DNA from 2 places in the Paenarthrobacter sp. FR1 genome. Region 1 is predicted to be linked to the other one. Evidence: predicted binding sites of a transcription regulator. Region 1 holds the regulator's gene; the other holds the start of a gene.
The links. Region 1 encodes HspR, which represses chaperone genes until heat shock. Its sites were predicted from a motif close to AAGTTGAGTCNNNNNGACTCAACTT; they were not measured.

Region 1 (15,226 bases):
ACCTCGGAACCACCAACTCCGTGGTCTCTGTTCTCGAAGGTGGCGAGCCCACCGTCATCGCCAACGCAGAAGGCGGCCGCACCACGCCGTCCGTCGTTGCGTTCTCCAAGTCCGGCGAAGTCCTGGTGGGCGAAATCGCCAAGCGCCAGGCCGTCAACAACATCGACCGCACCATCGCTTCCGTCAAGCGCCACATGGGCACCGACTGGAACGTCGCCATCGATGACAAGAAGTACACGCCGCAGGAAATCTCCGCGCGTATCCTCATGAAGCTCAAGAACGACGCCGAGAGCTACTTGGGCGAAGAGGTCACCGACGCTGTGATCACCGTTCCGGCCTACTTCAACGACGCCGAGCGCCAGTCCACCAAGGAAGCCGGTGAAATCGCAGGCCTCAACGTCCTCCGTATTGTCAACGAGCCCACCGCGGCTGCACTGGCTTACGGCTTGGACAAGGGCAAGGAAGACGAACTCATCCTGGTCTTCGACCTCGGTGGCGGAACCTTCGACGTCTCCCTCCTCGAGGTTGGCAAGGACGAAGACAACTTCTCCACCATCCAGGTCCGCGCAACCGCCGGTGACAACCGCCTCGGTGGCGACGACTGGGACAACCGCGTCGTCGAGTGGCTCCTGAGCCAGCTCAAGGTCAAGGGCATCGACCTCTCCAAGGACAAGATCGCCCTCCAGCGTCTCCGTGAAGCTGCAGAGCAGGCCAAGAAGGAACTCTCCTCCTCCACCAGCACCAACATCTCCCTCCAGTACCTGTCCGTCACCCCCGACGGCCCGGTTCACTTGGACGAGCAGCTGACCCGCGCCAAGTTCCAGGACCTCACCAAGGACCTCCTGGACCGCACTAAGAAGCCGTTCCAGGACGTCATCGCAGAAGCCGGCATCAAGGTTTCCGACATCGACCACATCGTCCTCGTCGGTGGCTCCACCCGTATGCCTGCTGTCTCCGAGCTCGTCAAGGAACTCGCTGGCGGCAAGGAGCCCAACAAGGGCGTCAACCCGGACGAAGTTGTGGCCGTTGGTGCCGCACTCCAGGCCGGTGTCCTGAAGGGCGAGCGCAAGGACGTTCTCCTCATCGACGTCACCCCGCTGTCCCTCGGCATCGAAACCAAGGGTGGCGTCATGACGCACCTCATCGAGCGCAACACGGCTATCCCCACCAAGCGTTCCGAGACCTTCACCACCGCTGACGACAACCAGCCGTCCGTGGCCATCCAGGTCTTCCAGGGCGAGCGTGAATTCACCCGCGACAACAAGCCGCTGGGCACGTTCGAACTGACCGGCATCGCTCCGGCACCCCGTGGCGTCCCGCAGGTTGAGGTCACCTTCGACATCGACGCCAACGGCATTGTCCACGTGTCCGCCAAGGACAAGGGCACCGGCAAGGAACAGTCCATGACCATCACCGGTGGCACGGCGCTCTCCAAGGACGACATCGACCGCATGGTCCGTGAAGCCGAAGAGCACGCTGCTGAGGACAAGGCCCGCCGCGAAGCTACGGACACCCGTAACTCCGCAGAGCAGCTCGCCTACTCCGTCGAGAAGCTTATCGCCGACAACGACGACAAGCTGCCCGAGGAAGTCAAGACCGAGGTCAAGGCCGACGTCGACGCCCTCAAGTCCGCGCTGGAAGGCACCGACGACGCCGCTGTGAAGACTGCGTTCGAGAAGCTCCAGGCTTCCCAGACCAAGCTTGGCGAAGCGATCTACTCGCAGGCCGCTGCAGCTGACGCTCCGGGTGCCGGTGCAGAAGGCGCTCCCGCTGGTGACAAGGCTGCCGACGATGAAGACATCGTTGACGCCGAAATCATCGACGAAGACGAAGCGAAGAAGTAGTCATGCCTCACCACGGCAACGAAGCAGAGCACTCAGAAGGCAACGAGCCGCGCAAGCCGGTTATTCGTGACAACCGCAAGGTTGACCCGGAAACCGGGGCGGCCCGTCACCCCGAAGGCGAAGCTGCGGCTCCCACCGAAGGCAATGCCGCTCCCACGGACGGCGACGCCCTCTCCCAGGCTGAGGAAATCCTCAACGGGGTAGAGGTGCCGGCTGAGGAGTCGGTTGCCTCCGGTGCCGCGGCTGAAGCCCAGGCAGCGGAGCTCCGCAACGACCTCCTCCGCCTTCAGGCTGAGTACGTCAACTACCGCAAGCGCGTCGAACGCGACCGCGCCGTAGCAGGAGAGATGGCCGTCATCGGCGTCCTGAACTCGCTGCTCCCGGTGCTGGACGACGTCGACGCCGCACGCCAGCACGGTGACCTCGAAGACGGCCCCTTCGCCGCCATCGCCACCAAGCTGGAAAACGCGCTGAAGACGTACGGACTGGAGCGCATCGCGGACACGGGTGTCGAATTCGACCCCACCATCCACGAAGCACTCATCCAGCAGCCCGGCGAAGACATCGAGGTTGACACGGTCAGCCAGGTGCTGCGCTCCGGATACCGCTCAGGTGAGCGGGTCCTGCGTGCAGCCCAGGTGATCGTGGCTGTCCCGGCTTAGTACCCTTCGAGATGGCAGTTCGTGACAGTGTTTCATTGAAACATTGGGATGAACTGCCATCTCGTTCCCAATCGAAAGGAAACGCTCTTGGCCAGCCAGGACTGGGTTGAAAAGGATTTTTACGCGATCCTTGGTATCGCCAAGGACGCGTCCGACGCGGATATCAAGAAGGCTTACCGCAAGCTAGCCCGGCAGTACCACCCGGATACGAATTCCGGGGATGCTGCTGCGGAGAAGAAGTTCAAGGACATTTCCGAGGCTTACTCGGTGTTGTCGAGTCCTGAGGACCGGCAGCAGTATGACGCCATCCGTGCCATGGGCGGCGCCCGGTTTGCTCCGGGTGCCGGTGCTGGACGCGGCGGTGCTGGAGCCAACGGCGGGTTCGAGGACCTGTTCGGCGGCCTGTTCGGTGGCGGGCCGGGCGCTCGTCAACCTGCGGGCGGCGGAGGTGGCATTCCGCCCGAGTTCGCTGACCTGTTTGGTGGCGGCTTCGGAGGTGCCGGCCAGACCGGGTTCCAGCGGGCACCGCAGAAGGGCTCAGACCGCAATGCGACGACGTCCATCTCCTTCGCCGGCTCCATCAAGGGCACCACGGTGAGCCTGCGTGAAAGCAACGGCAACGTGATCGACGTCAAGATCCCAGCAGGCATCAAGGACGGGCAAAAAGTCCGTCAGCGCGGCAAGGGTAACGTTGGGCCGGCCGGCAATGGCGACCTCATCATCACGGTGAGCGTGAAGCCGCACGACTTCTTCCACCGCGACGGCGACAACATCCGCATCCACGTGCCAGTCACCTTCGCGGAAGCGGCGCTTGGCGCGACGATCGAAGTACCAACCCTCGACGGCGACACCGTCAAGGTTCGCGTCCCGGCCGGAACACCTTCGGGTCGCACCCTCCGGGTCAAGGGCCGAGGCGTGAAGACGTCCAAGGCGACCGGAGACTTGCTGGTGACAATCGACGTCGCGGTTCCTCAGAACCTCAACAAGGAAGCGGAAGAAGCCGTCAAGGCCTTCGCTGCTGCCACCACCGACGCCAACCCGCGTCACGATCTGGCCGCGAAGGCCCGGTTGTAAGGAGGCGGCCATGGGCATCGACGTCAACCAGCCGATCTTTGTCATCTCCGTTGCTGCGGAGCTTGCCGACATGCATCCGCAGACGTTGCGCCAGTACGACCGCCTGGGCATCGTCTCGCCCAGCCGTGCGCCCGGCAAGTCCCGCCGCTACTCCCAGAACGACGTCAACAAGCTGCGGGAGGTCCAGCGCCTCTCGCAGTCCGGCGTCTCGCTGGAGGGCATCAAGCGCATCCTCGACCTTGAAAACCAGGTCGCCGCGCTGCAGTACCGCGTGGCTGAACTGACGGAGGAGCTCACACGCCGCCGTACGCCAGTGGACGCCCGCATCTTTGCTGCGGGAGCCGCGGGCGACGTCGTCAGCCTGTCCCGCGGGCAACGGCCCCGGGCACGATCGCAGGCTGTTGTGGTGTGGCGTCCGCGGGCGGGGGAAGGCCGATGATCCCTGCGCCAACCCGGCTGGAGAAGTCCGCAGGCGTTCCGTCCGCCTTGATGGATGTATTCGGTTCGTGGCGTCCGCAAGCAGTCGTTTTCGACTGCGATGGGCTGTTGATGGACACGGAATCTCTCTGGGTGCAGACGCAGCGCATTGTGTGTGAGGACCTCGGCGTGCATTTCGATGCAGACCTCCAACACCAACTGGTGGGCTTACCTGCCAGCCGCATTGGCCCGTTGATGGCCGAACGCTCCGGGACGGACCCCGACGCGGCCATCACACGACTACTCGATGTGAATGAACGCCTGGTTAGTGAATCCGGTCGGCCGATGCCCGGCGCCCGCGAGCTCGTGACAATCCTTGGGGCAAAGGTTCCCCTCGCTGTTGCGAGCAACTCTGCGCGACGCATCCTGGATGTGGCTTTGGGCCGGGGTGGTTTCGACAGCGGGTTCGCCGCCACGGTGTCCTCGGACGATGTGCCTCGTCCCAAGCCGGCGCCGGATATCTATCTGGCTGCCGCTGCCGCCGTTGGCTCCCGTCCCGAAAATTGTCTGGTCTTCGAAGATTCCGAGGCCGGTGCCTCAGCGGCCGTTGCGGCCGGAATGAAAGTCGTTGCAGTGCCCCAAACGGCAAGCCAACGGCCGCTGGCCCATGCCCTCTGCGATTCGCTGGAATCCGTTGAGTTGCTGGCATGGGTAACGGCTTGGAAGTAAAGAAGGGCTAAGAGTCCGGTGTGCTCCGGCGCGACTGCCGGATACTGCTCTGGTAGGTGTCCTTGAGCGTCTTGACGGTGGCGTCGTAGTGACGCGTGGCGAAGGCGGCGTACAGGATGTCGATGACAAGGAGCTGGCCCCATTTGCTGGTCACGGACTCACCGTAGAGTTCGCCGCCGCTGGGAACCGTGGCCGTGAACAGGGCGATGTCCGCGTGCTCAAGCAGCGGTGATCCTTCCGTTCCGGTGATGGCCAGGGTTGCTGCGCCGCGTTGCTGTGCCAGGTGAAGTGCCTCGATGATGGGCGTGCTTTGGCCGGAGTCGCTGATGCCAATGAGGAGGTCGCCCGGGGCAAGGATGGTAGCCAACATGACCTGGATGGTGGTGTCCCGGTACAGCATGCATTTCTTCCCGGCGCGGGTGAAGCGCATCACCGCTTCTTCGGCGGCGATGCTGGAGGATCCCATGCAGCAGAAAACCAGCGTGTTGGCGGCGTCGATCATGTCTACTGCGCTCTGGATGGTTTCCACGTCCTGGCGCTGGCCCGTACGCCGCAGAGACTGAATGCTGCTGCGCTCTACCTTGCCCACGATGTCCGCAGGAGTGTCTCCTCGGTTGACGCCCTCGTACACGACATCCGAGGCCGCCGTTTGCTCCTGTGTGGCCGCCTTGGAGATGAACGTAGCTTCGGCCAGTCCCAGCAGCAGCGACTTGTAGCCGTCCACGCCGAGTTCGCGCACAAAGCGGGACACCGTTGACTCACCCACTCCAGCGGCCAGAGCCAGTTCGGTGATGGTCATGGCCTGTGCCTGCTCCGGAGATTTCAGCACGGCCTCTGCCACAAGACGGAGCGACGGCGGGAGGTAGGGCAACCGCGCCGAAATTCGGTGCAGCAGTCCGCCGTCGGTAAAGGTCTCCGTCATGTGGCAGTCTCCGGTCTATTGCTGAGTGGCCAGGGCCTGAAGCAGGTTGTCCACGGCCGCCCAGGTGGCTCGGTCAACGCTTTCCCCAGTGTATCCACCGATATGCGGTGTCGCGACGACGTTGGGATGCAGCACCAACGCTGTGGGCCCCGGCGGTTCGGTGGCGAAGACATCCGTGGCTAGGAATGCCACCTGCCCGGAGTCCAGCGCTGCCAACACCGACGCGTCGTCCACCAGGGAGGACCTTGCCGTGTTGACGATTCCGGTGCCCGGCTGCAGCAATCCAATGGTTGCGGGGCGGATGACCGGCTCCTCGGCGGGAGGCATGTGCAGGGAGATGATGTTGCTGGATCCCAGTACTTCCTCCAGTGTTTCCCAGGAGAAATCATCGGACGGACGGAATGATTCGAGCGGGTACGCATCGAAGGCGAGGACCTTCATGCCCAGTCCCAATGCCATGGTGGCAACCCGGCGTCCGATCTGCCCGCAGCCCACGAGCCCCAGCGTGAGGCCGGAAATTTCCCGGCCCGGACGCCGTGCCCACTGGCCTGCCTTGAGCTGGTGGTCGTGCCACGGGATGCCACGCACCGCGGAGAGCATGAGGGCTATGGCGAGTTCGGCAACGCCCTGGGAGTTCGCGCCGGGAGCGGTGAGGACGCTGATGCCTTGCCGTTTGGCGGCGTCGACGTCGATCGAATCGATCCCAACGCCGTTGCGGGAGATTGCCTTCAGCTCAGGGAACTCGGATAGGAACGAGCCGCTGAGGTGTTCCGTCCCGGCGATGTAGCCCACGCAGCCGGGAAGGGCGCTGCGGAGCTGCTGTTCGTTGGGCACCGCACCCGGGGCGGGATACACGACGTCGTATCCCGCCTTTTCCAGTCGGCGCAAGGCGGGGTGACCCCCGTCCGAAATGGAACGGGGGGTCACCGCAATCCGGCGGGTGCCGCCGTCGTGCGTTGTCTTCGGTGACATCGCTGTCAGGCCTGCCAGCGCGGGTTGTCGATGAACTCCGGCCTGCCGTCGCGCTCGACGCAGAGCTTGCGGAAGCCCTTGGTCTCGATGGTGCCGTAATCGTGGCCGGCATGGCCGGGGAAGGCGAAGAAGGTCACCAAGGGTTCGGTGTCGGAGATGTTGATGCTGCGGTGGGCGTAGCGACGGGGAACGTACACGGCCTGTCCCGGGGTAAATTCGGCAGCCTGCCAATCACCTTCCGGGTTTTCCATGAGCATGTAGCCGCGGCCGCTGAGGCAGTAGTAGATTTCGGCCGTGTCCAGGACCTCGTGGAAGTGGCCCTTGGTCATGTAGTACTCGTCGCCCACTTTGCCCGGGTAGGTGATGCTGGTCCCGTAGGCCACATCTCCAGGCGTGGACGGGACGCCCATATCGAAGAATTCGTAGACAATGACGTCGTCGTCGGCCACCTGGGCGGCCGCGGCAGCCTGGTCGACGTACATGTCGGCCATGGCCGAGAGCCGGCGCTGAAGCGGTGCCTTGGTGGCGGACAACCCCGTGGTGACGTCGAAGTCGGTGAGGACGGCCTGGACAGTGGTTTCTGCTGGCGTCGTAGTTTCAGCGGGGTTGGTTTCGGTGGGGGTGGTGCTCATTTGGAGATCTCCTTCTTGGAAACGTTCAATGCGATATCGGACAGGCGGTCGAAGGCCGGTCCGCGGGTAGGAATGTCGATGCCGAAGACGTCGGCGATCACGCGGGTCCAGCCGTGGAGGAAGTAGACCCAGCCGTCTTCGACGCGGACGTTGAGCCCGGTCTGCTGGGCGCGTGCCTGGTCCAGGAAGACCAAGTCGCCGCGGTAGTTGAAGTCCCAGGCGATGGCGTTGGCCGGGAACACCACGTTGTCCGTGAGGGGCGAGCCTGGCCGGTCCTTCCCCAGTCCTGTGGCGTTGATGATGACGGACCCCGGCGCGGCCGCAGCCACCACAGAATCGTTTTCCGCCACGTCAGCCACCTGGACGTAAGTAAGGGGGAGGGTGCTGCCAAGGCCCCTATGCATGGCCTGCATTTCCTCCAGCCGACTGATCCGGCGGTTGGTCACCGTAATCTTCGCGGGGACGGGGAGTCCGGCCGAAGCGCGTTTGTGCAGGTAGTACGTCAGGGCAAGCGAAGAACCTCCGGCACCCAGCAGGACCAGTTCCGCGGCAGAATCCAGCCAGTAGTCGTCAGGGACGATCGCTTCCAACGACAGGCCGCTGGTCACGGCGTCCATGGCGTTTCCCCACAGCTGTCCGTCCTTTTTGCTGATGCTGCTGATTTCGTGCAGCACTTGGGCGTCTTCCCCGAAACCGTCAAAGTCCTCGCGGGCTGCGCTGACGATGTCCAGCTTGTGGGTGGTGACCAAGGAGCCAAGGGACAGCGGATCGGACTTCAGGAACCGGACAACTTCCTGGTATTCGGCGTCCGGTGCCCCGGGCGAAAGATCGATTCCCTTCAGGACTGCGGCGAGTCCCAGTTCCTCGGCCCATGCCGGGAAGACGCGCATGATGGACGACTGGTTAGTGGTGACACCAATGAAGTACATGGTGGGTTCAGTGGCGGGCAGCAACATAGTGGTGCTCTCCTAAGGTGTTGAAAGTGGATGGACTAGTGCTCTTCCCAATCGGAGGCACGGGCAACAGCGCGTTGCCAGCCGGAGTACAACTTCTGCCGCTTCTCTTCAGCCATGTCCGGAACGAATTCCCGGTCCAGGGCGAAAGTTTCACGCAGCTGTTCTTTGGTGCTCCACATCCCGCAGGCCAGTCCTGCAAGAAGGGCGGCACCCCTGGCAGTTGACTCCACCTGCCGGGGCCGGAGGACCCGGACGTTGAGCATGTCGGCTTGGAACTGCATGAGGAAGTTGTTCCGGACCGCCCCGCCATCAACCCGGATCTCCGAGACGGGAATGCCCGCATCGGTCTCCATGCAGTTGATGACGTCCTTGATCTGGAAGGCGATGGACTCGAGGGTGGCCCGGATAATGTGGTTGCGGCTCGATCCCCGGGTGAGGCCCAGGATTGCTCCGCGCGCGTACGGATCCCAATACGGCGCGGCCAGCCCGGTGAAGGCCGGTACCACGTAGACCCCTCCGGAGTCCTCAACGTGCATTGCTGCGTACTCGCTGTCCGCGGAGTCGTAGATGACGCGGAGTTCATCGCGGAGCCACTGGATGGAGGCGGCAGCAACGAAAATGAGTCCTTCGAGGGCGTACTCCACCTTCCCATCCAGGCCCCACGCGATGGTGGTCAGCATCCCGTTGGCCGAGCTCACCGGAGTATCGCCGGTGTGCATGACCAGGCTGGCGCCCGTCCCGTACGTTGCCTTGACCATGCTCCGGTCAAAGCAAGCCTGGCCGAACAACGCAGCCTGCTGGTCACCAACCGCGGACGCCACGGGAATCCGGGCACCGGCGAAGATCCCATCGCAGGTGTGTCCGTAGACTTCGCTGCTGGGCCGGACCTGTGGAAGCAATATCCGCGGTACCCCCAATTCGTCCAGCAGTTTGTCGTCCCAGTCCAGGGTGTTGATGTTGAAGAGCATGGTCCGGGCCGCGTTGGAGTAATCCGTGACATGGGCCTTGCCACCGGTGAGGTTCCAGATCAGCCAGCTGTCCACCGTGCCGAAGGCCAGTTCGCCGGCCTCCGCACGGGCACGAGCCCCAGGAACGTTGTCCAGGATCCAGGCGATCTTGGTACCAGAGAAGTAGGCATCCACCACCAAACCCGTAGTGGAGCGAACATGCTCCTCGAAGCCCTTCTCCTTCAGCTCGTCGCACCGGCCTGCGGTCCGACGGTCCTGCCAGACGATGGCGTTCATGATGGGCTTGCCTGTGCCCCGGTCCCAGATGACGGTGGTTTCACGCTGGTTGGTGACACCGATAGCGCTGATGTCCCGGGGATCGATTCCCGCGGCCTCCGTAGCGCGCCGGGCCACAGCGAGCTGGGTATTCCAGATCTCGATGGGGTCGTGTTCCACCCAACCCGGCTTGGGGTAGATCTGGGTGAACTCCTGGCTGGCTTCACCTACGATCTCAAGATCCTGGCTGTAGAGGATTGATCTGATTCCAGTGGTGCCGGAATCGAGTGCCATGATGTACTTCTTCGTCATCAGATGTCCGTTTCTGCGTGCGCTGTGCCCGGGCGGGCTGCGCTTCACTTCGAGTCGAAAAGGATCATGGCTTTCATGCCGGCGCCCGATCCTGCGTAGTCCATGGCCTTGTCGATGTCATCAAGTGTGAAGGTCTCGGTGACCAGTGGCGAGAGGTTCAACCGGCCCTGTCCAACCAGCCGCAAAGACGCAGCGTAGTCGGAGTTGCTGGACCCGGTAGTCCCCGTCAACGTGAGGCCCTGGTAATGGACCCTGTTAGTGTCCACCGGAACCCGTTGGGCCTTGCCCAGGCCGGCGAAGAAGTTCACCCGCCCATGCATCGCCAGCAGATCCACTGCCTCCGCCTGAACCTCCGGCTTGGAAACGCAGGTCAGCGCCACGTCCACGCCCTTGCCGGAAGTCTCCTCGCCAACCACGGCAGCCAACTCGCGCTCGCCGAGGTTCACCAGGACATCGGCTCCCACCGAACCGGCGAAGTCGAGCCGTGCCTGCCGGTTGTTGGACACGATGACTTTGGCGGCACCATACAACTTGGACAGCATCACATGGCAGGCGCCAATGGGTCCGGCGCCCATGACAAGGACAGTGGACTCCGGCCCGATGGCCAGTTTGCTGATCGCGTTGTAGCAGCAGGACAGGGGCTCCACCAAGGCGGCCTCGGCGTAGTCCACGGTGTCCGGCAGGTGGAACACGTTGCCCCGTTCGATGGCGAAGCGGGGGATGAGCACGTATTCCTGGAATCCGCCGTCCATGGTGATGCCGAACGCCTCGTAGGAAGGGCACATGTTGTTCAGGCCCACCAGGCAGCTTTGGCACCGCCCGCAGCCGACGTTGGGAGTGACGCTGACCCTGTCGCCCACTGCGTAGCCGGCGACTTCAGCCCCGGCGGAAACGATGTCGCCGGCGAACTCGTGGCCGAGCACCCGCGGTGTTCCTTCCGGGAGCTTGAAGTGGCCGTTGGCGGCGATCCGGCGATCCGTGCCGCAAATGGACGCCGCGCGGACCTTGATGACGATGTCACCGGGCCCTCCAACCGGGCGTTCAACCTCGTCCACCGTGATGGTTCCGGCCGAGTGGAGCCTTGCCGCTTTCACTGGGCACGCACCTCCGCCCGGGCTTCCTCTGCAACGGCGAACAGCACCTTGTTGTACCAAATGGAGCGGTCCGTGAGCTGGCGGAAAACCCCGGGAGCGTCCTCCAGCGGGCGAACGTGGCTGATGAGTTCCTCCACTTTCAGGTCTTTGCCCAGATGCGCAATAACCATGTCCCATTCACTGTGGCCCTTGGGCGTCACCTTGGCGTTCCAGGTTCCGTACAAGCGCAGTTCCCGGCGGAGCAGCGAGGACACCTCGGCCTTGGCCAGCTGGAGGTCGCCGCTGAGGTCGCCCAGCAGGACCACCTGGCCTTGGACCGAAGCTGCGTCGATGGCTTGCACCAGCGCCTTGGAGTTGCCGGTGGCTTCCACTGTGATCTGTGGTCCCCATCCGTCCGTGGCGGCCCGGGCGAGCTGGGCGGTATCTCCGGTCTTGGCATCGAGGGTTTCGAAGCCCAGCCCGGACATGATCTCCAGCTTTTGGTCATCGATGTCTGCCACCAGGACCCGCGAACACCCGAGGATGCGCAGCCATTGGGCGGCCAATGCCCCGATGGGCCCTGCCCCGATCACCAAGGCGGTGGCGTGGGTAGGGATGTCCAGCTTGAGCATGGCGTGCAGGGCGACACCCGCAGGCTCCACCATGGCGGCGTGAGTAAGCGGGGTGTGGTTGGGAACCCGGAAGATGCTCTTTTCCGGTACCCACATCCGCTCGGACATGGCGCCGTGCCGGCGGGAGCCAAAGTAGTCGTAACCGGTTCCCAGCGCGTGCTCGCCGATTTCGGACATTGGATCCCCGTGCTGGTGCAGCAGCGGGAACACCGCGGCGCGGTCCCCGGGCTTGAGCCCGGAACCGGCGGGAGCTTCTTCCACGATCGCCGAGAACTCGTGGCCGAGGACCAGCGGATAGTGGTACGCCTTGCCGTGTCCGAAGCGGAGCACGTCAGAACCGCAGACCCCGACGGCGCCGACCCTCACCAGGACCGGATTCTCGCCTACCGGTTCGGGATCCGGAATGTCCCCGTATTCCAGGTCATTGAGTCCATTGAGAATGGCAGCCTTCATGACGGCTTAGACCTCCATGCCGTAGCGGTGTGCCTTGTGGGTGGGGTAGAGGGCGATCTGCGGGATGGTGACATCCGGGGTGCGGGTGGCCACGTACAGGGTGATTTCAGCGACGTTGTCCACCTCGATGCAGCTCGCGTGGATGCCTTCTTCGATTTCCTTCTTGTCCAGCCACCCGTCGATGTAGGCGGGGACGTCGCCGTCGTAAAGGCCTTTGTCGATGATTTCGGTCATGGGGGTCTTGACGTGCGACGGGTTGATGACCGTCACGCCGATCTTCTTGTCCTTGCCTTCGAGCAGGATGTTCTTGCTGAAGCCCATGAGGCCGTGCTTTGAAGCGCGGTAAGGGCTGTGGCCGGGGCCGGAGGCGACACGTGCGGAGGAGGAGCCCATGTTGATGATGCGGCCACCGTTTTCCTGCTTCTCCATGATGCGGAAAGCTTCGCGGCACATCAGGAAGACTGCTGTCAGGTTGGGCGTCATGGTCTTGTTCCACTCGTCCAGGGTGACGTCGACCACCGGCGGGGCGAGGGAGTCGCGTCCTGCGCTGTTGACCAGGAGGTCCACGCTGCCCCAGTTGCTCTTGGCCCAGGCGAACAGGTCGATGACGGACTGCTCATCGGTGACGTCGGCCAGGATGGAGTGCACTTCTCCCCGGCCGTAGCCGCGGATGCTGGCTGTGACCTTGTCCAGGCGCTCCTCGTCGATGTCCACCAGCAGGACCTTGCTTTCGTTGGCTGCGAAGATGCGTGCCACGGCCTCGCCGATGCCGGAGGCTGCGCCGCTGATGATGGCGACCTTGCCGGTCAGGGCCACGCCGTTCTCCGGGACGTATGTTTCACTCATTTGTGGTTCTCCTTGTATTAGGTGGTTTTGATGGGTTCGGTGGCCGTCAAACGGACGCCACAGAGGGGGATGCGAGGCTTACCGCCTGGCTGGCTTTGTTGCGGATCTCATCCCAGCGCTGGCCGGCGATGTCCGCCTTGGTGGCGATCCACGATCCGCCGCAGGCTGCCACGGTTGGCACCTGAAGCCAGGAGGCAACAGTGTGGGCCGTGATTCCGCCGGTCGGCATGAAGGCAACGTCCGGGTAGGGTGCGGCGAATGCCTTCACGAGCGGTAGCCCGCCCACTGCCTCTGCCGGGAAGAGTTTCAGCAGCCGTAGGCCGAACGCCCGGGCCGCCTCGATCTCGGTGGGTGAGGTGACGCCCGGAATGATTGGTACCCCGGCCCGGCGGGCGCGTTCCACTACCGCGGCATTGAGGCCGGGTGAGACCAGGAAGTGCGCACCGGCGTCGACGGCTGCGTCCACATCGGCCTCGGAGAGGACGGTACCGGCACCCACCAGCAGTCCTGGTACTCCCTGGACCATGCGGGCGATCGCCGCCGCAGCCGCCGGAGTCCTGAACGTGACTTCGGCGACCGGCAGTCCGGCCTCCACCAAGGTGCGTCCCAGCGGGACGGCGTTGCCGGGGTCGGCGATTTCGATCACTGGAACAACCCGCAGCTGCCGGAGGGCGTGTTCGAGGTCCATGTCAGTTTCCTTTCAGCTGTGCGGCGGGCTGTCGGGCGGGCTCGATGACATAGCACCGGCCCACGTGGGGGAGGGTCAACTGCAGTTCGCCGGCCACCTCGGCAAGTTCCCGGGCGGCTTCTTCGCGTGGCACGGTATTGAAGTCGAACAGCCCGAAGTGATGGCCAACGACGGCGGGAATCGCCGCCTGCTGGCACAGGGCTGCCGCTTCGCGCGCCGTGAAGTTGCCGGGTACGCCGTTCTTCAGCCTGCGGCTGTCCCGTCCATTGATGGGAAGCAGAGCCAGGTTCACGCCGTAGTTGCGGAGCAGTTCGGCCTGGCCGTCGTACGGCACACAGTCGCCGGAGTGGTAGATCCGGACCCCGGCGATTTCCAGGATGTAGCCCAGGAAGACGGAGTCCCCGTTGGCGTCGAATTCGAGTTCCTCATGCGCGGCGGGAACTGCGGTGACCGTGACGCCGTCGCCAAGTTCTATACGGTCCCCGGCGGTGAGAGCCTGGAGCCGGTCCTCGGGGATGTGCCGGTCCAAGGCCACCTGCCGTCGGGCCCTGGGCGCCACGAACAGGGGACGGTTCTGCTGCTGCAGGGCCTTCACCGTCTCCGGGTCCAGATGGTCCGTGTGGGCGTGGGTGTGCAGGACAGTATCAACTCCCCTTACGGCAGCGGGATCCACCGGCACAGGCTGGAGCCGGGTGTGCGGAAACACCGTCCCCGCGTACTTGCGGGCCAAGCTGTCCGAAAGATACGGGTCAATGAGGATGCGGCGGCCGGCATATTCAAAGGCGAACCCCGCTTGGCCCAACCACCAGAAGCGGAGGTCGCCGTCGGCGTCGGGCGCCTCGGTGAGATGTCCGACGTCGGGACCGTCACCGTCCGCACGGACCGTCCACACTTCGCTCATCGGACAGCCAATCGAGCGGGGACGGCCTCGGGATCGTGTTCGGAAGGCGGTGCCTGGGCGCCGGTCATCAAGGAGACGGCATCGTTCATGGTGATATCGGTTTTCTGGACGCACGCGATCCGGCGGCCGAGCCGCTGGACATGGATCCTGTCCGCAACCTCGAATACGTGAGGCATGTCGTGGCTGATCAGGATCACCGGGATGCCGCGGTCACGGATCCCCGCAATGAGGTCCAGGACCTTGCCGGATTCCTTGACGCCCAAGGCGGCCGTAGGTTCGTCCATGATGATCACCCGGCTGCCAAACGCCGCAGCACGGGCCACGGCCACTCCTTGGCGCTGTCCGCCGGAGAGCGTCTCCACAGCCTGGCCGATGTTCTGGATGGTCAGCAGGCCGAGGTCGCCCATGATCCGGGCCGTTTCCTTGTGCATGGTCTTGTGGTCCAGCATCCGCAGGCCCCAGCCCAGCGGGCCGGGCTTCCGGATCTCGCGGCCCAGGAAAAGGTTCGCAGCGATGTCCCGGGCCGGAGCCAAGGCCAGGTGCTGGTACACCGTTTCGATTCCGGCGGAGCGGGCATCCAACGGAGAGCGGAACTTCTGCGTCACGCCATCCACCTGGATCTCGCCCTCGTCCGGGATCAGGGCACCGGACAGTGCCTTGATCAACGAGGATTTGCCTGCGCCGTTGTCACCGATGACGGCCAGGACTTCACCGGGGTAGAGCGTGAGGTCCGCGCCGGCGAGGGCCGTGACGTGGCCGTAGCGCTTGACGAGGTTCTGCGCCCGAAGGATGGGCTGAATTGTGGGAACCGTATTGGTTGAAGTTGGGTTGGTGGTCATCCTGCGACCTTTCGAGTCCACTGGTCCAGTCCGACTGCGACGATGACCAGA
Region 2 (15,226 bases), on a different contig from region 1:
GTGTCAACAGCTCGGCCCACGCCAACGCACCGGGCTCGTTGAACAGGTGGCTTCCCACGTGGGTTCCGGCCTGCCAAATGCCGGTGGTTCCCCCGCCTGCAGCTTCGATGAACGCCAGGACACCCGTGTCGGCCACAGCTTCGGGCCCGAACTGGAGCTTCCCCCCGGCATGAACGGCGTCCGCCGCGATTTCTTCCGTATCAGTGGCAGCGATGTAGATGTTCCACTGGCCGTGGGTTCCGGCGGCTTCTTGCCTGGGGTTCTGCGGAGCGATCACTGCCACCAGCTGATCCTTCACGAAGGCTTGCGAGTAACTGCGGCCATCCGGCGTCGGCAGGTCCTTGAAGGTCCAGCCGAACACCTTTCCGTAGAAATCCTTGGCAGCGGGAACGTCCCTTGTCTGCAGATCCGCCCAGCACGGCTCCCCGCTGGCGTAGTGCTTCCGCGCCGTCACGCTGCGAGTCCCGTCATGATGCTGAAGGCTGCTCCCGCAGGATCCATCAGGACAGCCATGCGGCCCACTCCGGGGACATCAAAAGCCGGCGCGATGACGTGGCTGCCCAGCTCCACGGCTTGCTCTACGGTGGCGTCGATCTCCACCGCGCTGAAGTACGTCATCCAAAACGGCGACAAGCCCTCAATGGGCAGCTTGAGTGCTCCCGCTATGCGCTTTCCGTCCACCAGGAGGCTCGTGTACTCCTGCAGTTCACCGGCGGGCCCGGTCTCGCTGGAGCAGCCTGTCACGGCCTCGTAGAACGCGACGGCCTTGGGGACGTCGTGGGTCTGCAGTTCATTCCAAATCATGGTCCCCGGCTCGTTCACCAAGCCCGATCCGGGGTGGTTGCCCGCCTCCCAGAAACCGATCTGGGCCCCGGTGGGATCTGTGGCGAAGAACATACGCCCGCTGCCGTTGGGGACGGCGTCCGGAGGAACAACCAAGGTCCCGCCTGCTGCTTCAACGCGCTTAGCGGCTTCGTCGGCGGAGTCCACGGCGATGTAGTTGGCCCAGTAAGACGGCATTCCCGCAGGCGCATCCGGCAACTGCTGCATCATGCCTGCGACGTAGCGGCCCTGGAGCTTGGCCATGTAGTAGGTCATGCCGTTGCCGGCGTCCATGGCGTCCAGCTCCCAATCGAACAGGTCGCTGTAGAACTTCTTGGAGACCTCAATGTCGGTGGAGGACAGGTCCACCCAACACGGTGTCCCCTGCTTGTAGCTTTCGACCGCCGGCATGGCACTCCCTTTCAATGCACTCGACCTCAAGCCTACGCAAAAAAGGGCCCTCAGGGTACGCCAATAAATGGCGTGCCCTGAGGGCCCTTTTCAAAAGATATACGGCACCCGAAGATGCGCGATGACCTTGATGTACGACGGCGGTCCGCAACTCAGTGCCAGCGGCACCTGTTGGTTGCGACAGCTATCCGATACGGCGGGTGTCTACCTCGTCGTCATCGTCTTCCGCGTACTTGTCCTCGTAGGCCGAATAGTCCGGCTCCGGGGGATCTTCGGGGAAGTGGCTCTTGACACGACTGGACGGACCCGTGAGCTCCCGCTCAAGTGCCGAATAGTCAGTGTTCGGGGAGTAGTACTTAATGTCCCGAGCCTGCTTGGTAGCTTTTGCCTTTTGACGGCCGCGCCCCATGGCGTGACCCCCTTTTGTACTTGGACCGGAGGTGGTCACCTTGGCTATCGGTGAGGCCCCGGAATGTTTGGTCAATTTGTCGTATGTCTAGATTACATGCTTTCGGAGGTGCCTGCGCGCCACCGCAGCGCCGCGCCGGGGCCAACTGCAAGCAAAACCGGCACCGAACACCGCCAAGAGGGCCGAAAATTGGGTAGAGTCTGCCTCAATGCGGCATCAGAGCAGGAAGGCACACCCCGGATTATGAGCCAGGACAACACTCCACCGCGTGATGGTTCACCTCGCAATCAAGACGAGGATGGGGTGCCTCCTGCACCCAAGACGCCACCTCCGCCGTCGGGCCTCCAACCTGATCCCGCCCCGGAGATCGACCCCGACTTCGTCCCGAATCCCGGAGAGCAACCGGACCCCGCTGCCCCGCCCACCGGTGATCAGGCGCCGGAAGATACAACTGCAGATCCGGCGCAGCCGGCTTTCGCGGGTCAGCAACCCTACGCGAGCCAGCTACCTTATCCTGGCCAGCAACCGTACCCGGGGCAGCAGACCGGCCAGGAATGGCGACCAGAGCCGCAGGGAGATCCGGTCAAGCGGCAGCGGCTGGTGATCGGCGGGATCGTGGTGGGCGTCCTCGTCCTCATCGGCGTAGTCATTTGGGTCCTGCTCAACCTGCTGGGCACCCGCCCGGAAGCAGTTGTCAGCACACCCAGCGCGACGGCAACCCCCGGCCCCCTCCCACGTGACGCGAATTCCAAGGACTTCCAGGTGGGCGACTGCTTCGCCGACTTCGATCCCAATGCTTCCAAGGCAAGGGCCGTTGCCTGCGACACCGAGCACTCGGCCCAGCTTGGCGCCATCCACCTGTACGGAGCGGACGAATCGTTCCCGGGCACCAATGCGTTGCGCGACAAGGGACGTGAAGTGTGCCGCAACGTGAAGCTCAACGCGGCAGCCGACAAGTACGTACTGCTTCAGCAGAACGTCTACCCCAGCACCACCAGTTGGGACCGTGGCGACCGCCGCGTTGATTGCTTCGTCGTTGTGGATTCCGGCAACACCATCACCGAGGACGTCCTCGAAAAGTAGCTCTCAGCTACTTCCTGCGAACCGTGAGACCTGTACCTGCAGCAGCACCGCCGTCGGGACCTGTGAGCGCTTCCAACCCCTCAAGGGTGAGTTCGTCCACGTCAGCTGCGGTGTCCACCAGCACAGTATCGCCGTCGCTGATCTCGCCGGCCAGGATTTCCTTGGCCAGGCGGTCACCGATCTCGCGCTGGACGAGCCGGCGCAGTGGCCGGGCGCCGTAGGCGGGATCGAAGCCGGACATCGCCAACCAGGCGCGCGCACCGTCGGTGACCTCCAGGCTCAGGCGGCGATCACGGAGCCGGTTGCTCAGCTCGGCGACATGCAGCTCCACAATCCGGGCAAGTTCCTCGACGGACAGCGGATCGAAAAGCACGATCTCGTCCAGGCGATTCAGGAACTCAGGCTTGAACGATGCCTGGACCACGGCCATCACAGCCTCGCGCTTGGCCCTGGCATCCAGCGACGGGTCCACCAGGAACTGGCTTCCGGAGTTGGATGTCAGCACCAGGATGGTGTTGCGGAAGTCCACGGTGCGGCCCTGGCCATCGGTGAGACGACCGTCGTCCAGAACCTGCAGGAGGATGTCGAAGACCTCGGGGTGGGCCTTCTCCACTTCATCGAGCAGCACCACCGAGTACGGACGGCGACGGACAGCTTCCGTCAACTGACCGCCTTCCTCGTAGCCGACGTATCCCGGAGGGGCACCCACCAGGCGGGCGACGGCGTGCTTCTCGCTGTATTCGGACATGTCGATCCGGATCATGGCGCGTTCGTCGTCAAAGAGGAAGTCGGCCAGGGCCTTGGCCAGCTCGGTCTTGCCCACGCCGGTAGGACCAAGGAACAGGAACGAACCCGTGGGCCGGTTGGGATCGCTGATGCCTGCACGGGCACGGCGAACGGCGTCGGAGACAGCCTGCACGGCCTTGCTCTGGCCGATCAGGCGCTTGCCGAGTTCCTCTTCCATATGCAGCAGCTTCTGCGACTCGCCTTGAAGCATGCGGCCGGCAGGGATGCCCGTCCACGCTGAAATGACCTCGGCGATGTCGTCAGCGGTCACGTCTTCCGCGACCATCAGTTCAGGCTTCGACTCGCTCCGGGCGGACTCTTCCTCAGCAGCGGCGCTCAGCTCCCGCTCCAGGGCGGGCAGTTCACCGTAAAGAATCCGCGACGCCGACTCAAGGTCGCCTTCACGCTGGGACTTGTCCGCTGCCGAGCGGAGTTCATCGATCTTGGCTTTCAGCTCACCCACACGGTTGAGGCCTGCTTTCTCAGCTTCCCAGCGCGCGTTCAGTGCGCTGAGTTCTTCGTTCTTGTCGGCCTTGTCCGCGCGGAGCGCAGCCAGCCGTTCCACCGACGCAGGATCGGTCTCGCCCTGGAGGGCAAGTTCCTCCATGGTCAAGCGGTCGACGGCGCGGCGGAGCTGGTCGATCTCTTCAGGGGCGGAATCGATTTCCATCCGGAGCCGTGACGCGGCCTCGTCCACGAGGTCGATGGCCTTATCCGGCAGCTGGCGGCCCGAGATGTAGCGGTTGGAGAGCGTTGCCGCCGCCACCAAGGCAGAGTCGGCGATGGCTACCTTGTGGTGCGCCTCGTAGCGTTCCTTGAGGCCTCGGAGAATGCCGATGGTGTCTTCGACGCTGGGCTCGCCAACGTACACCTGCTGGAAGCGGCGCTCCAACGCAGGGTCCTTCTCAATGTTTTCGCGGTACTCGTCCAACGTGGTGGCACCGATGAGGCGCAGCTCGCCACGAGCCAGCATGGGCTTGAGCATGTTGCCCGCATCCATGGCACTGTCGCCGGTGGCACCGGCACCCACTACCGTGTGGATTTCATCGATGAACGTGACGATCTGTCCATTGGAGTTCTTGATCTCTTCAAGGACTGCCTTCAGGCGTTCCTCGAACTCGCCACGGTACTTGGCGCCGGCCACCATGGACGCAAGATCGAGCGCGATCAGCGTTTTGCCGCGCAAACTTTCCGGGACGTCGCCGGCCACCATGCGCTGGGCGAGGCCTTCGACGACGGCCGTCTTGCCGACGCCGGGCTCGCCGATCAGCACGGGGTTGTTCTTGGTGCGGCGGCTCAGGACCTGGACGACGCGGCGGATCTCGCTGTCACGCCCGATGACGGGGTCCAGCTTGCCCGAGCGGGCCACCGCGGTGAGGTCGGTGCCAAACTTCTCCAGTGCTTGGAAGGTGTTTTCCGGGTCTGGCGAGTTGACGTTCCTGTCGCCTCGGACACCAGGCAGGGCGGCGAGCAGCGCTTCGTGGGAGGCACCGGCGTCGCGCATTAACTTTCCGACGGCGTCACTTCCGGCAGAGAGGCCCAGCAGCAGGTGCTCGGTGGAGACGAAGGAGTCGCCAAGTTTGTCGGCCTCGTTCTGGGCAGCCTGGATGGCCTGCATGGACTGGCGGGACAGCTGCGCCTGCTGGACCGAACTGCCCGACGACGACGGAAGCGCCTTGATGGCAGAGCTGGCCTGCACGCTGACGGCATCCGGATCGGCCCCCGTAGCTCGCAGGAGTGCCACGGCCACGCCTTCGCGCTGGTCCATGAGGGCTTTGAGCAGGTGGGCTGGCTCAAGCTGCGGGTTGCCGGCAGTTGAGGCGTTCATGGCGGCCGCAGAAAGGGCCTCCTGGCTTTTGGTGGTGAATTTGACGTCCAAAGAGTGCTCCCTTTCTGGAGTTGAACCAATACTTTCAAAGTTGAGTCTACTACGCTCAACTTTGATTTTTGGCCCACTGTGTTCCATGTTTGCCCACGGCGAAACCAGTGTCCAGAGCTGCCGGGTAGCAACGCAGCTTAGGCTGGGGCCATGGACTCAATCTCCACCGTGGACGAACTTGAAGAACTGATCGGCCTTCCCCTGGACCGCGTGCGCCGAAAGGTGCGGAACTCGCTCAGTGATTTCGACCGGCAATGGCTGGCAGCGAGCCCCTTTTGCGTGATCTCGACGACGGACGCGCAGGGTCACGTGGACGCCTCGCCCAAGGGGGACCCGGCCGGCTTCATCCAAGTCCTTGACGACCACACCATCGCCATCCCCGAACGGCCCGGCAACAAACTCGCGTTCGGCTTCCGCAACATCCTGGAGAACCCGAATGTCGGCATCCTCTCGGTGGTCCCCGGACGCACGGACACACTGAGGATCAACGGCACGGCACGTATTGTCCGCGATGCCGACTTCTTCGAACTCATGGTGGTCAAGGGGCACCGTCCGCGCGCAGCTGTGGTGGTTTCCGTGGAGGAAGTGTTCACGCACTGCGGCAAGGCCTTCATGCGCAGTGGGCTGTGGCAGCCCGAGACGTGGAACCCCGGCGACCTGCCCAGCATCGCAAAGCTCGCCCAGGCCTACACGCAGCCCGAAACCCCGCTGGCAGACCTCGAGGACTACTACGGACGGTCGTACGCCGAGCGGATGTACCGCGAGTAGGCGTCAGGCCGGGTAGACCGACACCAGCGCTGCCTTGACCACGAACCGCACGTCCATCCCGGGAACAAGGCCAAGATCGGCCGATGCCGCGGGCGTGATGTCGGCGGAGAGGGCCGGTGCCGATGAACCCGTGCTGGCACGCACCCGGATCTGGTCGCCGTGCGGTTCAAGGTCCGTAACGGTCGCCGCGAAGGAATTCCGCGGGCTTCCGTGCACATCGCCCAGGAAGACGGAAACAGCCGACGGCGGGAACGCGGCCACGCCCGCCTGGCCGGACACAGGTGACCACTCAGGATCGTGCTGGCCGGCGAAAACCCGGCCATCCGGCGTCGTTATTCCCTCGCCCGAGATGACCCCCGTGACGAGGTTGAGCCCCGCCAGTCCGGCGGCGAACTGGCTCCGGGGGCGCTCCAGGACCTGACGGGTGGGTCCGGCCTCGGCAATCCGGCCCTGCTCCACCACGATCACGCGGTCCGCGAGCATGTAGGCATCCAAGACATCGTGCGTGACGATGATGGCCTTCCGGTCCTTGAGCACCCGTTTGAGGACACGGCGGAGCAACGGTGCTGCATGGATGTCGAGGGCTGCCATAGGTTCATCGAGGAGCAGCAATTCCGGTTGGGCCGCCAGGGCACGAGCCACGGCAACGCGCTGAGCCTGCCCGCCGGAGAGCTGGGATGGCTTGCGGTGCGCCAGGGGCAGTGCGTCAACTTCGGCCAGCCAATGACCTGCCGACTCCCGCGCGGCCGCTTTCGAAACACCGGCACTGCGCGGACCAAACGCCACGTTGTCCAGGGCATTCAGGTGCGGAAACAGCAGCGCCTCCTGGGCCAGCAAAGCCGTGCCACGCAGGTGCGGCGCGCTCCACAGGCGAGTCCCGCCGTCGAGGTTGAACAGCGGTCTCCCTCCGATTTTCGCCGTGCCGGAATCCGGCCGGAGCAGCCCGGCGATCACACCCAGCAGCGTGGACTTGCCCGCGCCGTTGGGACCGAGAATGGCCACGGTCTCACCGTCAGCGAGGCTGAGCGACACGTCGAAGTTCCGGGCACGGAGGCTGGCCCGCAGCTCGAAGCTCATGCCTGGACCTCCGCACTGTTGCGTCGGCGACCATAACTGAGCCCCACCACGGCCACGGCGACCGCCACCAGTACCAGGGACAGTGCGACGGCGGCGTCAGCATCACTCTCACGCTGCAGGTAGATCTCCAGCGGAAGGGTCCGAGTAACTCCCTCCAGGCTGCCCGCGAACGTCAGGGTGGCGCCAAATTCCCCCAGGCTGCGGGCAAAGGACAACACGGCGCCCGACGCCAGCCCTGGCAGTACCAGCGGGAGCGTCACGCGGCGAAGCACGGTGGTGGGTCGCGCACCGAGGGTCGCCGCGACGGCCTCGTACCTGTTTCCGGCCGATCGCAGGGCACCCTCCAAACTGACCACCAGGAACGGCAAGGCCACGAAGGTCTGCGCGAGGATGACGGCAGTTGTGGAAAACGCGATCTGGATACCCGCCAACTCCAGGGACTTCCCCAGGAGGCCTTGGCGCCCGAACGTATACAGCAGCGCAATACCGCCGACGACGGGTGGCAGCACCAGCGGCAACAGGACCAACGAGCGGAGGAGCCGCTGTCCGGGGAACTCGCCGCGGGCAAGAACCAGCGCCAGCGGAACGCCCAGCACAATGCAGAGGATTGTGCTGGCCGCGGAGGTTCGCAGGCTCAGGCCCAACGCGGCCACCGAGGATTCGGACGTGATGAGGGGAATGAATTGCGGCCAGTTGACCTTCGCCACCATCGCCACCAATGGAAGAATCACCAAGAGGCCGCCCACGACCGCCACGGCATAGACCCATCGCGGGATGCCGTGGTAGCCGGAGGTGCTCTGCCTGTTCATGGACGTCCTACGGTGCGCCAAAACCAGCGTCGCTGAGGACCTGGCTGCCAGCCTCGCTGGTGACCGCCGCGATGAACGCCGCCGCCAGTTCCTTGTTCTTGCTGGTACCGACCGTGGCGATGGGATAGACGTTCACGGCCCTGTCCGACTCCGGGAAGGGGATGCCCTTGACGTTGTCGCCGGCCCCCTTCACGTCCGTGACGTAGACCAGGCCAGCATCGGCCTCGCCCGAGGTGACCTTGCCGAGGACATCGGTCACCGAGGATTCCTCGCTGACCGGGGTCAAGGAGATGCCGCTGGCCTTCTCAACCGTGTCCGTTGCCGCGCCGCAGGGGACCTGGCTGGCGCAGGTGACTACTTTGACGCCTGGCTTGGCGAGGTCCGCAAGGGAAGAGATCGACGCCGGGTTGCTGGGTGGGACGGCAATCTCCAGGACGTTCGTGGCGAAATTTGTCGCGGTACCCTCCACGAGTTTGGCGTCGGCCAGCTTGGTCATGTTCTTGGTGTCGGCGGAAGCGAAAACGTCGGCTGGGGCACCTTGGCTGATCTGCGTGACCAGGTCCGAGGAGCCTGCGAAGCTCAGCGCGACCTTGGTGCCGGGGTTCTTGGCTTCAAAATCCTTGGCCAGTTGGGTGAAGGTGGCCTTGAGCGAGGCTGCGGCAAAGACGGTCACTGTCCCGCTCAACTGGGCGCTGCCGCTGGTGCCCGATGGTGCCGCGGCGGGGGCCGTGGTGCCGCAAGCAGCGAGGACGCCGGCCAAGCCCACCGCCACGGAGATGCCCACAATGCTCGTCTTCAGGTGAAGGGTCCTCATATGATGCTCTTTCCCTGCGGTGTTTCGATGATGACGGTGGTGGCCTTGACCACGGCGGTGGCCACTGAGCCGAGTTCCAGTCCCAGCTCCCTGACGGCTTCACTGCTCATGAGCGACACCACCCGAAACGGGCCACATTGAAGCTCCACCTGGGCCATGACTTTGTCCGCGGTGATTCCCGTAACCAGGCCGACGAAGCGGTTCCGCGCCGAACTTCCGGATCGGGAGGGGTCGTCCGGGAGGTGGGATTGGTCGCGGGCAAGCGTGGCCAGTTCCAGCCCGTCCACGGCAAGCCGGCCCGCTCCGTCCTTCTGCGCGGTCAGCGTCCCATTTTCCGTCCAACGCCTTACGGTGTCGTCACTGACACCCAGGAAGCGAGCGGCTTCTGAAATTCGTATTTGCGGCATGGAATGATTGTAGTTCCGTAAATGCGGTTTATTGGCATCGAATGATCCGCAGACGAAATGTGACTCCCTCAGGACCAGCCGCGCCCGGTCCCGCCAGACGCGACCGTACGCAGTGGTGCGCCGGCCGCGGAGGGGTGCGCCCGCCGTCGTACTTCTTTGCGCTACCCATGGTCCCCGGGAAGGTGGAGCCGTACCCTGATCTAGGGGAGAGTCTTAGGCGCGAAGGAGCGTCCCATGGAATGGATTCGTCCGGACAGCCCGAACTACCACGAGGCCCGGAAACTCTTCAACGCGATGATCGATCGCAGGCCGGCTGTCATCGCCAAATGTTCTGATCCCGGGGAGGTTGCCGAGGCCCTCAGCTACGCCCACAACCACAATCTGGACGTGGCAGTAAGGTCCGGCGGGCACTCGGTGGCCGGCATGTCCACCAATGACGACGGCCTGGTGGTTGATGTCCGCCCCATGAAGTCCATCAGCGTGGATCCGGAGGCAAAGACCGCCACGGCCGGCGCCGGACTCACCTGGGGCGAGTTCGACCGCGCCACCCAACAGTATGGACTGGCCGTCACGGGTGGGCGCGCCTCCACCACGGGAGTCTCGGGATTCACCCTGGGCGGCGGCTCGGGGTGGCTGGAGCGTTCCTACGGTTTCGCGTGCGACAACCTCCTCTCCGTTGACCTGGTCACGGCCGCCGGCGACCGGGTCACCGCAAGCCGGGATGAGAATCCGGAGCTGTTCTGGGCCCTCCACGGCGGGGGCGGAAACTTCGGCGTCGCCACCTCCTTGACGTTCCAATTGCACGATCTCGGGCCCACCATCATGGCCGGACTCATGTTGTTCCCCGGAGACGACGCGGCGGAGCTCTCCCGTGCCTTCCGCGGGATCGCATTGGAAGCTCCCGACGCCGTCGGAACAGCCCTCGTGTACCTCACCGCTCCGCCGGAAGAGTTCGTCCCGGAGGACATGGTGGGAAAGCTCGCTGTCGGCATGGCCTACCTTTACGCGGGTGATGTGGAGGCCGGCGAAGAGCACGCGAAGCCGTTCCGCGACCTTGGCCCCTCCGTGGATCTGGTCTCGCCCATGGGATACGCGGATTTCCAGTGCATGATCGACGACCCTCCAGACCATTACAACTATTGGAGCGCCGACTACCACGATGAGCTCAACGATGACGCGCTGGACCTTCTGGTGGACTCTGCCCACCGGCTTCCCGGAGCCCACTCGCAACAGTTGGTGGCGCGGTGGGGCGGAGCCGTTTCCGGACCTGCTGCCGCGAACACTCCGTTACAGCACCGCGGCGCAGCATGGGTCAGCCACCCGTTCGGCTTGTCGGAGACCCGGGAGGGCGGGCAGGAAGCCAAAGCCTGGGTCAAGCAGTTCCGCCAGGACATCGCCCCCTACACCACGGGCGGCGTGTGGCTGAACTTCATCGGCGACGAGGGCCAGGACAGGATCATGGCCGCCTACGGAGAGCAGAACTACCGCCGGCTGTCCTTGGTAAAAGGCGAGTTCGATCCTGACAACGTGTTCCGCGGCAACCAGAACATCCTGCCGGCGGAGCGCTGAGTTTCCCCACACTCCTTCCCAGTTGCCGTGGACAGCGCGGGCAGTGAAGCCCGGGTTTCCGGGGCGGCAGCACGGCGGTAGACGTCCCGATGGCCGGCAACTGGGAAGGATCGTCCGGGACTACACTTTGGCCATGGCCATCTACGTCGATCCCCCTTTGTGGCCAGCGCACGGAACCGTGTTTTCGCACCTCGTTTCGGACACGTCGCTGGACGAGCTGCACGCCTTCGCGGCCGCTGCCGGAGTACCGGAGAGGGCCTTCGACGGAGACCACTATGATGTCCCGGAACGCCGCTACGACGACCTTGTCCTCGCCGGCGCCATCCCCGTGGAAGCCCGTATCCTGGTCCGCAAACTCATCGCCAGCGGGCTCCGGATCCCTGCTCGGGAACGGAGCAAGGCCCTGACTGTCCCGTTAATGGAACGCTGGAACAGCACCTATCCCGGGCACGAGGAATTAGGCCTCGAGCTGCTGGAACGCTGGGGTGAAGATGGCAGGAAGTACCACAGCCGCACGCATCTCTTGGCTGTAGTGGAAGCCCTGGACATCCTGACCGAACCCGCCCTGCCCGCACGGACCGTTGCCCTGGCGGCCTGGTTCCACGACGCCGTGTATGAAGGAGTGGCCGGACAGGACGAGGAAGAGTCCGCACAACTGGCAGAGAACCGGCTCACGGCTGCCGGTTTGGCTCCCGCAGACGTAGCCGAAGTAGCCCGCTTGGTGCGGCTCACGGCCACCCATAGTCCCGAGCCAGGTGACCACGCCGGGGCCCTCCTCTGCGACGCTGACCTCTCCGTGCTGGGAGGTGACGAGCAGTCCTACGCGCGGTATCTGGCCGCCGTCCGCGAAGACTACGCCCACGTCAGCGACGACGACTTCGCGAAGGGGCGCGCCGCCGTCGTGCGTCATTTGCTGGGCCTGGACCCACTGTTCCATGGCGAACGCGCCAAGGCTCTGTGGCTCGACGCCGCCCGCCGCAACCTTGCCGGCGAACTCGCGTGAGCGGTGTCCTCAGCGAACCCGGGGCGCCGCAGAGGCAGCTCCCGTACTCGGTCCGGTTCGAATGGGGGCTCGACGGCGCCCGGGCGGTGGTGCCGGGCGCTGACCTTGCGGTGGTGGTTGATGTCCTCTCATTCACCACGTGCGTGAGCGTTGCCGTGGATCGCGGGGCGGTGGTGTTTCCGTATCCATTGAGGGATGCGGGGGCGAGTGAATTCGCGGCCCACCATCGTGCCTCGCTGGCCGGACCGCGGGGCTCGGAAGGGCTGAGCTTGTCGCCCGTGAGCCTCCGTGCTGCGCCGGTACTTGAGCGGGTGGTTCTGCCCTCCCCCAACGGGTCCACCATCAGCCATGAATTGGCCGGTTCAGCCCGTCAGGTGGTCGCGGTTTCACTGCGCAACGCCGCTGCCACGGCAGACTGGGTGCACGCCACACTGCCTCATGGTGCCGTTATTGCCGTCATCGCCGCGGGTGAGAAGTGGGGCAACGGTAGCCTGCGCCCGGCACTGGAGGACGAACTTGGAGCCGGCGCGTTCATTGCCGGCCTCGCGGCGGCCGGGCGTCACAACTTTTCCCCGGAGGCGGCAGCTGCTGCTGCGGCGTTTGACGCTGCGGAACCTCATCTTGCGGCCGTTTTGCGGGGATGTTCCAGCGGCCGGGAACTGATCGACGCCGGCTATGCGGACGATGTCGTCATGGCAGCGGAGCTGGACGCAGGTTCCGCAATTGCTCTTGTGCAGGACGGTGCCTATCGGGGGGTGTTGGCGGCCAGCTAGCATAGAGGTGTGACCTCCTACCTCTTGGGTTCCTCCCACTCTGCCGTTCCCCTTGCCGTCCCCGATGTGGAACACGTCCTGGCGGCGCGCGGCGTGGGCGGTTACCGGCAGTACCGCATCCCAGCCTTGGCCGTCACCATGCGGGGAACAATCCTGGCTGCCTATGACGGACGGCCCAACTTGGACGACCTTCCCAACCCCATCGACCTCCTGCTTCGTCGCAGCTACGACAACGGGATCACCTGGGAGCCGCAGCAGCTTGTGCGTACCGGTGCGGGACTCCACGGCTTCGGCGATCCAAGCCTGCTGGTTGACGCCGACACCGGCCGCATCTTTATGTTCCACGCAGCCGGGACCCACGCAGGCTTCTTCGAGGCCGTTGCCGGATTGGAGCCGGACAACGACGTGCAGCATGCGGACGTCAGCTTCTCCGACGACGACGGCGACACCTGGCAGCACCGCCGGCTCACCCCACAGCTCAAGACCGGCGGAATCACCGGCCTCTTCGCCGCCGCCGGACAGGGCATTCACATCCACACCGGACCATTTGAGGGCCGGCTGGTGCAACAGTATGTGCTGCTGGTGGATGGTGCCATCATGGCCGCTTCGGCGTTCAGCGATGACCACGGCGAGACGTGGCAGTTGGGCGAGCTGATCGGTCCGGGCACCTCAGGGGTGGGGCCAAACGAGAACAAAGTGGCGTGCTTGGACGATGGCCGGTTGCTCCTGCATTCGAGGGGCACACCGTGCCGATTGGCCGCCGTGTCCGAGGACGGCGGCCAAACGTGGAGCCCGTTGCAGCCTGTTCCGGACCTGCCCGATCCCAGCGACAACGGATCCCTGACGCGCTTCGACGGAGTGCCGCATGTTGCGTTCGCAGCGCCGGAGACTACATCCTGGCTTCTCGCGAGCAACAACCAGGACCCTCATCTGCGTCGTAACACCGTGCTGAGCCTCTCCCCCAACAACGGCGCCACCTGGCCGTCAAAGCTGCTCGTCTGCCCGGGAAGCTCGGCCTATTCGACGGTGACACGGCTCCCCGACGGGAACATCGGAGTGCTCTACGAACGGCAGGGTTACACGGAGATCGTGTTTGCTTCGATCCCGGCCGAGCAGCTGACAGGGCAGCTTTCCGCGCAGCCTCTGGTTGCTCCCGGGCCCACGGGCCTGGTCTTCGACATGGAGCTGCGCTCCGTAACCCCAGGCAGGCCCACGGTGTGGCAAAACGCCGGAGAGTTCCACGTGATCCCGTCCAACAGCCACGGTCAATGGGATGTCCAAACATGGAAGGAAATCGGGCAGGGCTACGCCGGTGACCAGGTTCTCGGCACCCGGGAAGCCCAGGACCTCAACTACGGACCCATCATCCCGGGCTACAAAGCCGGGGACATCCTCGCCTTCACCGGGCGCGTCCGCAACGCAGGCACTGAGCCGGCTACCGGCGTCGTACTTCTCGGACCGCACCAGAACGCGGGCGATTTCCCACCCGCGGACCTACTGCCCGGCGAGCATGCACTCTACTTCACGCCGACCTACACCATCACGGCGTCGGACCTGGAGCACGGTGCGCTGAAACTTACCTTCGCGGCGGAGGCCGACGGCGGAAGCGTGCGTGTGGAGCGGACGTTCCTTTTCAATCTGCGCACCGGAGTGGTTGCTGCGTCCTAGCGGTACGTGCTGACGAACGGCTGGTTGGTAGGCACGATCTGCTTGCCCAGCGGCATGAGCGAAACCGGAATCAGCTTCAGGTTGGCGATGGCCAACGGGATGCCAATGATGGTGATCGCCATGGCAAACGCCGTGACCACGTGGCCGATGGCAATCCAAATTCCGGCCACCAGCAACCAAATGACGTTACCCAAGAGCGCGAACACGCCCGTGCCGCCCGGCTTCTCGACCACCATCCGGCCGAAGGGCCACAAGCAGTACGCGCCGATCCGGAACGAAGCGATGCCCCAAGGGATGGTCACGATGAGCACGCAGCAGATGATGCCGGCCGCGAAGTAACCCAAGGCCAACCAGAACCCACCGAAGACAAGCCAGATGACGTTAAGGATCGTTTTCATAGTCTTCATTCTCCCTTGTGGGTCTGACAGAAAGCCTAAGGGTCTGCCCTGAATCTTCCCTGACTTACACGCGTTGCGCGGCCACAGGCTTAGGCCAGGAGGGCGTCCAGCTTGTCGAACGATGTTCCCCAGCCATCGCGCGTCATCTCAACCCAGTCCTCTGAAGCGAACGGGCTCTGCGTCAGATGCATGCGCGTGCGGCCGTTGAGATCTTCGAATTCGAGGCGCATCTCTTCAAACTCGTGATCGGCGTCAGGTGCGGCCTTCGCGGTGGACACCAGAAGGGCGGGAGCGTCCAACTCCTTGATGACGGCCTCGATCGGCGCTTCCTGCCGGCCATTCTCGTCGGTCCACCCCATCACCACCTGCCACACTCCACCCACCCGGGGCTCGATGATGATCTTGTCCCGGGGAGCGTCCATGTCTGCCGGCCCAAACCACTGCGTGAGCAGATCCGGGTTCATCCACGCTTCGAAAACCGTCTCGCGGGGTGCGTCAAACTCGCGGGTCATGGTCAGGGTGTACTGTTCCGTGCTCATTGCTTGACTCC

Region 2: the regulator HspR is predicted to act here: its motif matches at 5,428-5,452, upstream of clpB (ATP-dependent chaperone ClpB).

The regions. Positions count from the first base shown of each region.
Region 1 covers NZ_JBPFSF010000008.1:27,404-42,629, reverse strand. Annotated here, with positions in the region: gene dnaK (molecular chaperone DnaK) at 1-1,844, shown strand, start outside; gene ACR30Z_RS15660 (nucleotide exchange factor GrpE) at 1,847-2,506, shown strand; gene ACR30Z_RS15655 (DnaJ C-terminal domain-containing protein) at 2,594-3,580, shown strand; gene ACR30Z_RS15650 (heat shock protein transcriptional repressor HspR) at 3,591-4,019, shown strand; gene ACR30Z_RS15645 (HAD family hydrolase) at 4,016-4,726, shown strand; gene ACR30Z_RS15640 (MurR/RpiR family transcriptional regulator) at 4,734-5,648, opposite strand; gene ACR30Z_RS15635 (phosphoglycerate dehydrogenase) at 5,664-6,620, opposite strand; gene ACR30Z_RS15630 (glucose-6-phosphate isomerase) at 6,626-7,252, opposite strand; gene ACR30Z_RS15625 (shikimate dehydrogenase family protein) at 7,249-8,208, opposite strand; gene glpK (glycerol kinase GlpK) at 8,244-9,743, opposite strand; gene ACR30Z_RS15615 (zinc-dependent dehydrogenase) at 9,788-10,837, opposite strand; gene ACR30Z_RS15610 (galactitol-1-phosphate 5-dehydrogenase) at 10,834-11,901, opposite strand; gene ACR30Z_RS15605 (SDR family oxidoreductase) at 11,908-12,747, opposite strand; gene eda (bifunctional 4-hydroxy-2-oxoglutarate aldolase/2-dehydro-3-deoxy-phosphogluconate aldolase) at 12,794-13,435, opposite strand; gene ACR30Z_RS15595 (MBL fold metallo-hydrolase) at 13,437-14,336, opposite strand; gene ACR30Z_RS15590 (ATP-binding cassette domain-containing protein) at 14,333-15,175, opposite strand; gene ACR30Z_RS15585 (ABC transporter permease) at 15,172-15,226, opposite strand, start outside.
Region 2 covers NZ_JBPFSF010000010.1:44,314-59,539, reverse strand. Annotated here, with positions in the region: partial or broken gene ACR30Z_RS17925 (VOC family protein) at 1-454, opposite strand, end outside; gene ACR30Z_RS17920 (VOC family protein) at 451-1,233, opposite strand; gene ACR30Z_RS17915 (DUF3073 domain-containing protein) at 1,418-1,642, opposite strand; gene ACR30Z_RS17910 (septum formation family protein) at 1,946-2,725, shown strand; gene clpB (ATP-dependent chaperone ClpB) at 2,733-5,390, opposite strand; gene ACR30Z_RS17900 (pyridoxamine 5'-phosphate oxidase family protein) at 5,541-6,158, shown strand; gene ACR30Z_RS17895 (sulfate/molybdate ABC transporter ATP-binding protein) at 6,162-7,235, opposite strand; gene ACR30Z_RS17890 (ABC transporter permease) at 7,232-8,044, opposite strand; gene modA (molybdate ABC transporter substrate-binding protein) at 8,052-8,858, opposite strand; gene ACR30Z_RS17880 (TOBE domain-containing protein) at 8,855-9,265, opposite strand; gene ACR30Z_RS17875 (FAD-binding oxidoreductase) at 9,500-10,834, shown strand; gene ACR30Z_RS17870 (DUF4031 domain-containing protein) at 10,968-11,837, shown strand; gene ACR30Z_RS17865 (2-phosphosulfolactate phosphatase) at 11,834-12,610, shown strand; gene ACR30Z_RS17860 (sialidase family protein) at 12,620-14,278, shown strand; gene ACR30Z_RS17855 (YccF domain-containing protein) at 14,275-14,676, opposite strand; gene ACR30Z_RS17850 (SRPBCC family protein) at 14,766-15,215, opposite strand.